DNA from 2 places in the Neobacillus sp. SRL179 genome. Region 1 is predicted to be linked to the other one. Evidence: a T-box and tRNA genes for the amino acid it is inferred to sense, from the RefSeq annotation. Region 1 holds a T-box; the other holds one or more tRNA genes.
The links. A T-box is a leader RNA that pairs with one kind of tRNA and senses whether it is charged. The one in region 1 lies ahead of AC4E8C_RS17680 (valine--tRNA ligase), so its partner is inferred to be a tRNA-Val.

Region 1 (6,969 bases):
AAATGGATCATTACTCATTTTTGATGAGGTTATGACCGGTTTCCGTGTAGGTTACAACTGTGCACAAGGCTATTTCAATGTCACACCTGACCTGACTTGTCTTGGTAAAGTAATCGGCGGAGGCCTGCCAGTTGGTGCATACGGCGGTAAAGCAGAAATCATGCAGCAAATTGCTCCAAGCGGTCCAATTTATCAAGCTGGCACCTTGTCTGGTAACCCACTTGCGATGACAGCAGGGCTTGAAACATTAAGTCAGTTAACTCCAGAGGATTATAAGGAGTTTATCCGTAAAGGTGACATGCTTCAAAAAGGCTTTGAAGCTGCAGCTGAAAAATATGATATTCCGATTTCCTTTAACCGTGCCGGTTCAATGATTGGCTTCTTCTTTACTAACGAAGCAGTCATCAACTATGATAAAGCCAAGACGTCTAATTTGGACTTCTTTGCGGAGTATTACCGCGAAATGGCGAACCAAGGGGTATTCTTACCACCTTCCCAATTCGAAGGGTTATTCCTATCGACCGAGCATTCTGATGAGGATATTGAAAAGACCATTCAAGCAGCTGAGGTTGCTTTCTCGAAACTTAAATAATTGATCCATCGGCACCCACTTTGAATAGTGGGTGTTTTTTTTATCATAAAAAATAGCTTTGGTTCATAAAGTGTAAGTGACATAGTGATTTTGCGTGGAGGATACGAAAGGAGGAGTCGCTTTGTCCCAGGAGAATCAATCGTGCCTGCGGTTTTCCTTGGAGGAGTCGTTGTGGTTTAGAAAAGGACAGGAAGTCGAAGAGCTTATCTCGATTTCTCTAGACCCAGACATTACCATCCAGGAAAATGATCAGTACGTAACCATACGTGGTTCGCTCGAACTTACCGGTGAGTATAAAAGCTACGATGCAAACGAAGTAAGCGAAGAAGAAGGGGTGGCCTCTCAAAAATTTGTCGAGAGGGTAGCAGAGGTCGATGAGGAAGGAAACTGTGAGTTTTCACATCGGTTCCCTGTCGATATCACGATTCCAAATAATCGGATTCAAAGTATCTACGATATTGACGTGCTCGTAGAATCATTTGATTACTCAATTCCTGAACGCAGCTGTCTCAAGTTATCAGCTGAGTTAACTATCAGCGGTCTATACGCTTCTGAAAAGCAACTGGACCAACCAGAGCTGGAGGCAGAGGAAGAAGAAGTTTACGAGGCTCTTCATCGTGCTGAAGCGGAATATGAAGAGGCTGAAGAAGAGCAAGAAATTGAAATTGAAGTAGAACAACCACAGATTCAGAGCAGCTTTGAAAATAACTTCTTGTTTGAAGCAGAGGCTCGAAAACAGCAAGAAGAAGAACCAGTCGAAGTGTTACCGAAGTTCCCAACTTTCAATTATCAGCCACAGGTGGAGTTGGAAGAGGAAGAATACGAACCAGAATGGGACTTACAAGAGGCAAGAAGTGAAGGCCACCATGAGGAAGAAGTAGAGGTGGTCTTTTTAGAAGATCATGTCCCTCACGGCCACCATGAGGAAGAAGTATTAATTATTGAAGAAAGTTCATCCTCTTCATCAGAGGAAGAGCCTCCGAAAAAAGAGAAAAAGAAGAAGCCAGTTAAAAAGAAAAGTATGACCTTAACGGAGTTTTTTGCCCGTAAGGATGAAAGAACAGCGCAAACGAGATTAACCATTTGTATCGTTCAAAAAGGTGATACCGTATCAAGCGTGGCCGATCGCTATGATGTTTCAGTTCCAAATCTCCTTCGCGTCAACAATCTAGAACTCAATCAAGACGTTTACGAGGGGCAAGTATTATACATTCCTAATACTCTTGCAAAAAAATAATTCTATAACGAAAAGGATGAGCGGGTTTCTTTGACCTGCTCAGCTTCTTTTTATTTCGTTTTTCTCTGAAAGAAGGTTGAGTTACTATGAATGACTCGAATCAGCTAGAAGCGGTTAGACCGATATTAAGGAATTATTTTATTGAGCCTTATTTTGTGGAGGATTACGGGATTGTGCAAAAGGTTTATTCGAATAAAGGAACCTTTGCCTTGAAAAGGATCCCACCTACTACGGGGACGGATTTTATCCGCCATGTTCACCTTCTATACCAGAAGGGCTTCAATCGGATTGTTCCCATATATCCGACAATGGACGGACGATATGCCGTGCTGCATGAAAATAACCTTTATTATTTAATGCCCTGGATGCCAAATGATCAAAAAGAGGATCGTAATCACAAACATCATCAGTTGTTTCGTGAATTAGCCAGGCTTCATACCCTCTCCGCAAAGGAAGTCGCCGTCAGCAAGGAAGAACGAACAGAGCATTATGAAAAAACGATTCAGGAGATGGAGAAGCAGCAAGAATTCTTGGATGGTTTTATCGATGAATGTGAGAAGAAGACGTATATGTCACCCTTTGAATTGCTCTATTGTTTATATTACAACGAGATTAGCCAGGCACTGCGGTTCTCAAAAGCTAAATTTGAAGAATGGTACGAGATTAACAAAGAACTAGAAAAGGCCCGAATGGTCATCACCCATGGGAAGTTGTCCTCGGAACATTTTCTTTATGATGATCGTGGCTATGGCTTTTTTATCAATTTTGAAAACGCTCGTTATGGTTCACCGATACATGATCTTCTGCCCTATTTATCACGAGCCCTAGATACCACTCCCCAGCGGAATGATACAGCGATTGATTGGGTGTACCATTACTTTAAGTATTTTCCTTTTAAAGAGGATGAGAAGCTATTATTCTACAGCTATTTAGCATTGCCGATTCCCATCATGCAAGTGGCAGAAAGTTATTATCGCAAACAAGGCAAAAAGAATGAAATAAAATTTGTTCGTCAGCTGCAGCACCGCTATTGGCATTTGAAAAACTCTGAATATGTGGTGATGCGCATAACAGAAATCGAAAAACAACAGAAGCAAGCAAAAGAAGGAGCCCAGCCGCAGTAAAAACCTGCAGAAAGGGCTCCTTAAATAATTTCAAAATAGATGGAAACGGCAATCACTAGGAAAATGGTTAATAATAATATATCTAAAATGGTGGGTAAAAAAAGTGTTCGGATTAATTGAAAAATACTAAATGGTACAATAAATTGAGCGGCTATTCGGCGTGAGGTAATGAACCAGGGACGGAATTTATATTTGTGGAAATTATTGCGCTTCACCTAAGAACCTCCCCAAAGGAATATGGCATTTATTTATGTATATTCATTTCACCCAGTTTGTTCCCAGATTATTATAAATTCTCCTCACTAAAACAAAAGACCCCATAAATTTCTGATTGAAAAGTCCCATAACTCATGGAATAATTGAGAAGGAATTGATTTTCCAGTTACTTTTGGATTATTTTTCAAGATACATAATAAAGGGAGTTAATTTAATGTATTGGTTTATCATACTTTTTCCACTTTTGATTTATCCTTGGGGATTTGATCCGTACTATACAACAATAAAGACGGACTACCTTTATCTATTTGTACTAGCTGCCTGGCTATACCTTATTTTTACAAAAAAATATCGAATGCTTTTACCTGAAAAAAGGAATTCCTCATTCGAGATTATTTTACTCATCTTATTAACCTTAATTGAAATTTCCACCGCTTTTTCTGATTATACATACACGGCTGTACATGGTACATTGGACCGGTGTGAAGGGCTGATTACCTATTTTTGTTATTTTAGTATTTTGCTGTTTTCCTATCGATTAATAGATGTGAAAAAGATGAAAAAAGTATTATCAGGAATCGCCGTTGTTTCGATCATTGTTTCGATCTATGGAATTTTACAGCACTATTCATTAGATTTTCTTCCGAGGAACAGCGCCATGCGGGGTTACACGGGAACCTATACATTTTTTGATAACCCTAACTTCTTTGGATCGTATCTTGTTATCGCCTTGCTAGTTGCACTGACCATGTATTTAACAACGAACAATAAAAAGACTACTTCCCTTTACTTTATAACGACCTGTTTAGCTTTTATGGCACTTATTTTTTCAAGTACAAGAAGTGGTTATGTGGGAGTTTTTTTCGGAGCTGCTTTTTTAACGATTTTTGTCGTTTTGAAGAGAAAATACTTGTGGAAAAGGTGGATTTTATTATTATTTACCCTAGGCTGTTTACTTTTAGCAATTAATATGTCTGAAAACGGGTTTTATACTCAACGGATTCATTCAGTTGTGACCGACTCGGTTAGCATTGCAACTAATCAAAGTACTGGCCATGAAGGGTCTTCACGATTTTTTATCTGGAAAAAATCATTACCACTTGTAAAGGATTATTTCTGGATTGGTTCTGGTCCTGATACCTTTGAATTTGTGTTCCCGGCTACCCCAAGTGAACTTCAGGAATTCTTAGGCAGCCCCAACACGAAAGTGGATAAAGCCCATAACGAATATATACAAATTGCGATTACCTTAGGAACGCCGGCATTATTGACCTACTTACTCTTGTTATTTGTGGTAATCAGGAAAACCTTCCAAGCTGTAAAAAGAACGCAAGGCAATGAGGCAATTATTCTTTATGGATTACAAGCAATTATTTTTGGCTATTTAGTGCAGGCATTTTTTAATATAAGCACTGTCCCTGTTGCCCCTTTATTTTGGTCCATCTTAGGGATTTCCATGGGACAAGCACATTTACCCCTTAGTCAAGCAAGAGTGGAAAAGTCGATAAGTGTAGATATCTCTAATAAAATTGCATCGAATCAGGCGACATTACCATTCTAAGCACATATAGTATAAAAAATAAAAAATTTGGCCATCATGATTGACGACCATCCCCTTTTTTGGGTAGTATAACATTATAATTTAAAAATAAAGCAAAGACAGGGAAGAGTACGATGCACTCCTGCTTAAAGAGAGGGAAATCATGAGCTGGAAGATTTCCTAAGCAGAACATCAGAAGGTCGCCCAAGAGCTTCTTCTGTGAACAGAGCAATCTTAGTAGTGGAAGACGGAGGAAATCCGTTATCTGATTTGAGCGCCAATCAAATGTTATTTGATTGGAAAAAAGGTGGTACCGCGAAGCAAACTCCATTCGTCCTTTTATGACGAATGGAGTTTTTTGTGTTGTTGCAGGTACAAGAAGGAGGAATATAGATGGAAACAAAAGAATTAACGATGCCGACCAAATATGATCCGCAATCGATTGAAAAAGGACGGTACGAATGGTGGCTGAAAGGGAAGTTCTTCGAGGCAAAGGACGATGAAGGAAAACAGCCCTATACGATTGTCATCCCGCCGCCAAACGTTACGGGAAAACTGCACTTAGGTCATGCCTGGGATACAACCTTACAAGATATTCTGACCCGCATGAAACGGATGCAAGGATACGATGTCCTCTGGCTCCCTGGGATGGATCACGCCGGGATTGCAACACAAGCAAAGGTTGAAGAAAAACTCCGCAAAGAAGGCACGAGCCGTTATGATTTAGGACGTGAAAAGTTTGTTGAGGAAACATGGAAGTGGAAGGAAGAGTATGCCTCCCACATCCGTGAGCAATGGTCAAAATTAGGCTTAGGCCTTGACTACAGCCGTGAGCGCTTCACTCTTGACGAAGGCTTATCAGATGCGGTTCGTGAAGTGTTTGTTACTCTTTATAATAAGGGCCTGATCTATCGTGGCGAATATATTATTAACTGGGATCCATCTACGAAAACGGCCATATCCGATATCGAAGTTATTTATAAGGATATTCAAGGTGCTTTTTATCATTTAAGATATCCACTTGCAGACGGCACTGGCTCAATTGAAATTGCTACAACGAGACCAGAAACCATGCTTGGTGATACGGCTGTTGCTGTTCACCCAGAGGATGAACGTTACAAGCATTTAATCGGCAAAACGGTAATCTTACCAATTGTTGGCCGTGAGATTCCAATCGTTGGTGATGATTATGTGGATATGGAATTTGGTTCTGGGGCAGTGAAAATTACCCCTGCACATGACCCGAATGACTTTGAGGTTGGTAATCGTCACAATCTAGAGCGCGTTCTTGTAATGAACGAAGACGGCTCGATGAATGAAAAAGCAGGCAAGTATCAAGGACAAGACCGATTTGAATGCCGCAAGCAAATTGTTAAAGATCTGCAAGATTTAGGCGTTCTGTTCAAGATTGAAGACCATATGCATTCCGTTGGACATTCTGAACGCAGTGGAGCGGTTGTAGAGCCGTACCTGTCTACTCAATGGTTTGTAAAAATGCAGCCACTCGCAGATGAAGCCATTGCCCTGCAGAACAAAGATAATAAAGTAAACTTTGTTCCAGACCGTTTTGAAAAAACGTACTTGCGCTGGATGGAAAATATCCGCGACTGGTGTATTTCAAGACAGCTATGGTGGGGTCACCGTATTCCAGCTTGGTATCATAAGCAAACAGGTGAAGTGTATGTTGGAATTGAAGCACCAGCAGATGCTGAAAACTGGGAGCAAGATAAAGATGTATTAGATACTTGGTTTAGTTCAGCACTATGGCCATTCTCGACCATGGGCTGGCCAAATAAAGAAGCAGCCGATTACAAACGTTATTTCCCTACTGATGCCCTTGTAACAGGCTATGATATCATTTTCTTCTGGGTATCAAGGATGATTTTCCAAAGCATTGAATTTACAGGCGAACGTCCATTTAAAGATGTACTGATTCACGGTCTGGTTCGTGATGAGCAAGGACGTAAAATGAGTAAATCGCTTGGCAACGGCGTGGATCCAATGGATGTGATAGAAAAATATGGTGCCGATGCCTTACGATACTTCTTATCTACTGGAAGTTCACCAGGTCAGGATTTACGTTTCAGTTATGAAAAAGTGGAATCAACTTGGAACTTCGCTAATAAAATTTGGAATGCCTCTCGGTTTGCGTTAATGAATATGGACGGCATGACGTATGAAGAAATTGATTTTAGCGGTGAAAAATCTGTTGCAGATAAATGGATTTTGACCCAATTAAATGAGACAATTGACCATGTAA
Region 2 (6,969 bases), 2.2 Mb from region 1:
GTTGTCGTCGGTGCTGTATTAGATGGATTCGGTTTGTATGAACCACTGGTTGATTTTGCCGGGGCAGGAGCAACCATTCCAATCACAAGTTTTGGCAATTCTTTAGTCCACGGGGCACTCCAAGATGCTAATGCCCACGGAATTATTGGTGTCCTAACAGGGATGTTTCAAGTAACAAGCTCCGGGATTTCTGCTGCCATTGTATTTGGGTTTATTGGAGCACTTATCTTCAAACCGAAAGGATAAAAACACATTTTTAATATTCAATTAGTGTTTAGCTGTCATGCCTAGTACACATATTTAAGTAATTTCATATGTTATTAATGAGAATACTTAAGTGAGGTGACAGTCTATGTGCTTTGGATATGGCGGCTACGGCTACGGCGGTGGATATGGCTACGGTTCAACTTTTGTTTTAATCGTCGTATTATTCATCCTTTTAATCATCGTCGGTGCAAGCTTTTATTAATAAATAATAAGCTTGTTTCGATGGAAGGGGTTGGCCCAAAAAAGTGGCCAGCCCTTTTTTACAAATTACTTTTCCAGTCTTTATTAGCAACTCGCTTCTGCCATGTTCCTTTCGGATCTTGCCAGTTGGCGAGTTTTCTTTACATATTCATCACATATTTCCCCATCCTTCATAGAATAAAGTAGTTTATGAAGGAGTGTGAATTCTGAACATGGATAATGGATTCTTTAAAAACATTGAAAAGAAAACAGGCGTAAACATGAAGGATATTTTTGATTTAGCGAATTCCTTGCAAAATGCTAATTTTAAAGATGAAAAAACTGTTCGTAATGTAATCCGAAGAGTTTCTCAAATTGCCAATAAACCGGTAAGTAAAGATATGGAAGAACAAATTGTTAAATCGATCGTAAACGATGGTAAGCAGCTTGATTTCAATACGATTGCCAACATGATGAATAAAAAATAAAAAAAAGGAAGCCCATTTATCTTAAAAATGAGGCTTCCTTTTTTTGCTAAGTGGAGTCAGGAATCTAGAACGATTAACTTTTTTCCCTCTCCTGTTACTCGGTACAGAAATAAATAATTTCTTTTTTGCTCTTGTCATCGCTACATAGAATAATCTTCTCTCTTCTTCAATTGCAGCAAAATCACCATTCCGATTAGACTCAAGCGCAAAATCATGCGGCAGGCTTCCATCAACAGCACCGATGATATACACTGTTTGATATTCTAACCCTTTGGACCGATGAATCGTGCTAAGGGTAATGGCATCCGTAAAATGCTTACTCAAATTCTTTATTTCTTTGTTCATCGCGGACATATGCTCGGCATGTGCTAACAAGGCTTCAATGGTGTCAAAGCTTTTTGCTGCTACCTTTAGATCTTTTAGGTCGTCAGAACCTTTTTCAAGCTTACTAGCTTCGTTGCCGCGTTTCTTAAGAAAATCAAGAAAACCAATGTCTTTTTCTATCCTTTCAATGGCCATCGAGGGAAGCATATGCTTTAAGCTGCGGATAAGAGTTACGGCCTTTTTTAGTTTTTTCTCTTGAAAAGCGTGGGCCGTTTTTAAGTGGTTAAGTGCTTCAAGTATACTACAATCTTTTAGAATGCTTTGGGCCTTTAATTCTTTCAAAACAGTCTGTTTTAAAAATAACAACGGTAAAATATCAGCTAAGGCGGCTGCATCCTCTTCATTTAAGCTCACCCGTAAGAAGGCAAGCACACTTCTAACAATGTAGCGATCGTAAAAGGCTTCCACATCTTGATCAATTTTGAATGGAAGGCTTGAGCCAGCTAATCGCTCAAACACAGACCGGGAGGCAGCGTTGGTACGATAGAGGATGGCAAAATCCCCAGGCTTTGCCCCCATTGAAATCTGTTCTTGGATGTCTGTGACAACCATGGTTGCTTCTTCTTCTTCATCATAAGGGAAAAATAATATCGGTGGTTCCCCTGTTGAAAATTGTGCCTGCATCTTCTTTGTTCTTCTCATTTTATTAGCAGCGATCATTTGATTTGCGGTCCCAACAATTTCATGTGACGAACGATAGTTTTGGTTGAGAGTAACTAATTTAGCATTTGGAAAGTCCTTCTCAAAATCAAGAATGTAAGTAGGGTCACTTCCTCGAAAGGCGTAGATGGATTGATCATCATCCCCAACAGCACAAACATTCTTATGCTTTGCAGATAAAAGTTTAATCAGCTCAAATTGTACCTTATTAATATCTTGAAACTCGTCGATCAAAAAATAACGGAAATTGTCCTGATATTGTTCAAGTATGGCAGATGAGGACTTCAAAAGCTGATAACAGCCAATTAGCATGTCATCAAAATCAAATAATCCCTGTCGCTGTTTATATTCTTCATATTTTTGATAAAGGAACAAAGTCTTTTCTTCCCACTCCGATGTGGGCTTAATTTCATTTGGAAACAGCAGTGAGTTCTTCCAGAAGCCAATTTGCTGCAGTGCTAAGTCATAGGCGAACTCTTTTTCAGACAAGTCCAGTAACTTTCCGGCTTCCTTTAGGATCTTATCGCGTTGCCACTCTTTTTTTAATAATTTTGTTGAAGACCAATTCGCACGATCATGAAACATCAAAATACGATAAAAAATACTATGAAAGGTGCCAGTTACAAGCTGATTAATGTTACCCGGTTTCATATGTGGGTAAGAGAGTAACCGGTTTTTCATTTCAGTTGCAGCTTTGGAAGTGAACGTAACAAGCATAATCTCACGAGGGTTTATTTGCTTTACTTCTATCATATAGGCCGTTCGTGCCGTTAGTACTCGTGTTTTGCCACTTCCGGCACCTGCAAGTACTAATAAAGAACCCTCGGTTTTCATAACAGCGGCCGCCTGGCTGTCATCCAGCAGTACGTCATGATCTGCTAGCAGCTCTAAATAGGGTGGCAGTGGTTGCTGGATCCTTTCCAATTTCTGTTTAAAGGGGAGTATACCATCTATTGGCTTAGCAGGTTTAAAGAGTTCAACACTTTTAGGTGCGGATGCGGTAATAGTTCTTCCCTGAGGTAGTTTAAACCCACTATGCTCTGTATAGTTTTGACCTTCGTCTTGAATAACATGAGAAGGGCTAAATTCAGTTTTTAGTTCTGGTTCCAAACATTGGCGTTCAGGTGGATGTGAGTGAAAAAAATAGGGTTCTTCCTGAATGCCAAGAAACAATCGGACAGTACGGTTGCAGATGGGACAGGTAAGTTCCCCATTTTTTCCTGCAAGGAAGATTTTTTGATACTCATCCCTGGCTAATTGCTGGAGTGTAATAAGTTGATTTTTGTGGATGGCTGTTTTCATTTATTAAAACCTCTATTTCCGTAAATAACACATGTTCTATCATAACAAAACCAATTAGGTACGGAAAGTGTTTGATAAAATATCAATTAAATAAGCACCTGCCGATAGGATGGCAAGTGCTTATCATCTTACACTACTTTGATCATTGTCTTATGAGGGATTCCGGCATCCATAAATACATCTGAAGCCACTTCATAACCAAGGCCTGCATAGAAGGGAATCGCATGGGTTTGGGCATTGAGTTTTAATTTATGTAATCCTTGATTATAGGCATGGGTTTCGATTGCATTCATAACAGCTTTCCCCGCGCCAGTTTTTCGGGCTTCTTTTAAAACACAAATACGTTCTACTTTTCCATAGCCATCGACGACTCGGAAACGTCCAGCTGCGACAGGAGTTCCCTCATTGTACATAACAAAATGAGTAGCTTCATCCTCAAATTGATCGATTTCCTCTTCTAGCGGCACATTCTGTTCTTCAACGAAAACAATCTTTCTTATTGTAAAAGCATCATCAAGTTCTTTTTGATTTTCAACTATTTTAACGGTCATGTTTAACTATCCTTTCCAAGGCGAAATGTTTCATATACGGTCCAAGAACCATTGTCTAATTGGTAAAGCAAGTGGAAGCGGTCAATTGTTTCTTCATGATGGACTTTCGTCATTCGGAGTGAACCATAAACATCGGAGTGCTCATCATTGGAAAGTTTTTGACCAATGGTAATATGTGGTACAAAAGAATATTCAATATTTTGCTCACTAAACTCTTGATTGATGATAGTGTGCAAGCTGTTCAGTTCATCGGTTGGATCTACTTTAAAATAAATGACATTATTAGCAGGCTGAAAAGAGCCAATTTTAGTCGTTGTTAATGTGAACGGTTTCGTCTTAATGGCGATTTGTCGTAATTTAGTGGCAAAACCTTTTGCTTCATCTTCCGTTGCCTCAAAACCATTTTTTAATGTTAAATGTGGAGGAATTAACGCATAATGCGGATCATAACGTTTGCGATACGAATTAACTAAGTCTTGGAGCTTCTTTGATGGGAAAATGACAACACCAAATTTCATAGGGTTACCTCCATTAATTCATTATTTTTTCAGCAAAATAAATGACGATATAGTCTTCTTGATATTATAGCAAATTTTCAAACTATAGAAAATAAAGAAGGTACCAGGTATAAATGATATGAAATGAAACAGTGACTAAAATAACATTTTAAGTGCCCGTCTAAGATCAGGCTGCCAATAGGTCCACGTGTGATTGCCATTAAATTCTTCATAAAAATATTGAAAACCCTTTTTTGATAAGACTTGGGCAAGGAAACGGTTAGGAGTAAGGAAGTCCATCACTTTCCCGTTTGTCGTATTTACAGCCGTTTCTTGATGGCCAATAACATGATAGATTTCTACCAGCGGTGCTTCACTGAATTCTTCGACTAAATTCAACACCTGGTCTTCTACAAGTGGTGACTGAAGTAATACTTTGCCAAAGGTATGGGGATATTGCAAGGCAGTCAATAAGGAAACAGTGGCTCCAAGCGAATCCCCAATAAGTGCTCTTGTCGAGCCCATCTGATAGGTGGGAAATTCTTGATCGAGAAAAGGCACTAATTCATGGGCAAGAAAACGAATATATTGCTGGTTTTGGTCACCCTTAGGATGATATTTTCGCCGGCGGTCTTCGACATTTTTATAAGGGATCCCTATGATAATGATGTTCTCAATCTGATTTTTAAAAAGAAACTCATCTGCTAATCGGCCAATTTTGCCAAGCTGAAAGTAATCCTGGCCATCTTGGGCAATTAACAGAGAGTATTTATAAAGCGGAGAGAAATTTGCAGGCAAATAAATGAGCAGCTGTATCTCCTCTCCTAGTGCGGTACTTTGCAAGGTATGTTCTTTAATTATGCCTTTTGGATATTCCATACGACAATTCCCCCAAGATTCGATTGATACAACCGCATTTTAACATAATGGAAGAGGAATTGCTCTTAGAAGTATAATGGATATGAGTAGGAGTAGGATTAATGAAGATATTTATGAGTGGAATGGGTATTAGGCATAATGGATAGGATGTTTTCACGTTTAAAGGTACGGATTTGTTTTCGCAGCAAACAATAGGCACGAATGTAATCATCATTCACTTCTTTAACAATAAGTTTTCTCTGGGAGAGCTCTTGATTTTCCGCAAGATAAATCATTTCTATCGGCATGTTTTCTTCAATTGACCGGATTAGTAGTCCATCCATGTAAATCACTCCTTTCTACAGTATAGTATTATTATAACCGAACATTCGTTCTTTATACAAGTAATTAAGGAACAAGCGTTCTAAAGATGGTTTAGAAGAGAAAAAGATATTGACATTCTTATATATTTAAATATAATTATATTTGTACTTAAATATTCGATCTGTTAGCTCAGCTGGGAGAGCGCAACCTTGACAGGGTTGAGGTCGGGGGTTCGAACCCCTCACAGGTCATCACAAAAACCTAACATCATTATGGTGTTAGGTTTTTTATTTTAGATGATTTCCTATTAGTTAATAAAAAATTTCCTTTTTTATTAATAGAGAACCCTCCATAAATAAAATGTTGCATAGGCTTGCCAATCTGCCCAGGCTGAGGATAATTTTAACAAATCTTCCTTGCTAGGTTTTTTCTCTAAACCTAATAAATGTTTAATAGCATTTTGTAATCCCACATCATCTATTGGAAAAGCTGATGTAAAGCGCAAGCAGCGCATTAGCACATAGTTTGCCGTCCAGGGTCCAATTCCGCGAATTTTAATTAAACTTTTTTCGGCTTCTTTAAGGTTATCCATGCCCAATAATTTTTCTTTTGATAATTCCCCGCTGTTCATTAATTGGGCGATGCCAATAATATATTCACTTTTCTTCACAGTCATTTTAATATCAGCAAGATCCTCGGGTGTTAATTGAGCAATTTTACTATAATCAGGGAAAATCCAGTACTTTTTCCCTTTCCATTCGATTGATTCTCCAAATTTCTCAACAAATCGCCGCTTTAAGGTGTAAGCAAATCCAAGATTAATCTGCTGTCCTAAGACACCCCAGCAGAGGGCTTCAAATAAATCGGGAACACCAATGACCCTTAATCCATAGAAGTCTTTGACCGGTCTTTTAAGAAGTGAGTCAGCACTTGCCATTTCGTAAAAGGGTGCTAAATCCTGATCAAGGTCAAACCATTCCCGAATGTAACTGGCTGCCATTAAATAATCTTCCGAAGGAACCGGTCTTGAGTTTTTCAAGAACTGAACAATCATTTGGTTACGGTCATTCACATAGATTTGGACTAAACTATGTGAGCTGCCAACCGGTATCACCCTCGTAATCACGCCGTTTTCAACTTCAAACATACACTCATTTTTATTCCGTTCTAAATAGCCAAGATTTGCGAACATATTAAAATCGTCTGGCAAGTCCATAACAAACGTCTCATTAACTTTTTTTGTGAAATTTATCATGCTAGATTCCCCTTGGCCTTTTCTTTTATTATTACAAAAATATCTTTCATTTTCTTGCTTTTCTACTCAATTCATAGCCATTATTATTTTTAAAAAGTATAATAGAGATGTGTAGGTCAATGTTATAGATTTCAAGATATGCCGATGAACGCTAACGATGGAATGATTATGGAGAACACTCAATATTATAATAATACTCTTTA

Region 2: it has a tRNA-Val gene. The T-box ahead of AC4E8C_RS17680 (valine--tRNA ligase) is inferred to sense a tRNA for this amino acid. The anticodon was not compared.

Annotation. Positions count from the first base shown of each region.
Region 1 is NZ_OZ481792.1:3,561,645-3,568,613, reverse strand. Features, by position in the region: gene hemL (glutamate-1-semialdehyde 2,1-aminomutase) at 1-592, shown strand, start outside; gene spoVID (stage VI sporulation protein D) at 714-1,829, shown strand; gene ysxE (spore coat protein YsxE) at 1,916-2,953, shown strand; gene AC4E8C_RS17690 (hypothetical protein) at 2,974-3,168, opposite strand; gene AC4E8C_RS17685 (O-antigen ligase family protein) at 3,384-4,730, shown strand; T-box leader at 4,817-5,051, shown strand; gene AC4E8C_RS17680 (valine--tRNA ligase) at 5,103-6,969, shown strand, end outside.
Region 2 is NZ_OZ481792.1:1,389,919-1,396,887, forward strand. Features, by position in the region: gene spoVAE (stage V sporulation protein AE) at 1-246, shown strand, start outside; gene AC4E8C_RS06850 (YjcZ family sporulation protein) at 353-469, shown strand; gene spoVIF (sporulation-specific transcription regulator SpoVIF) at 681-935, shown strand; gene AC4E8C_RS06860 (UvrD-helicase domain-containing protein) at 957-3,281, opposite strand; gene AC4E8C_RS06865 (GNAT family N-acetyltransferase) at 3,410-3,832, opposite strand; gene AC4E8C_RS06870 (YjcG family protein) at 3,835-4,350, opposite strand; gene AC4E8C_RS06875 (alpha/beta hydrolase) at 4,486-5,208, opposite strand; gene AC4E8C_RS06880 (hypothetical protein) at 5,307-5,531, opposite strand; tRNA gene AC4E8C_RS06885 (tRNA-Val) at 5,690-5,762, shown strand; gene AC4E8C_RS06890 (DNA-3-methyladenine glycosylase 2) at 5,846-6,766, opposite strand.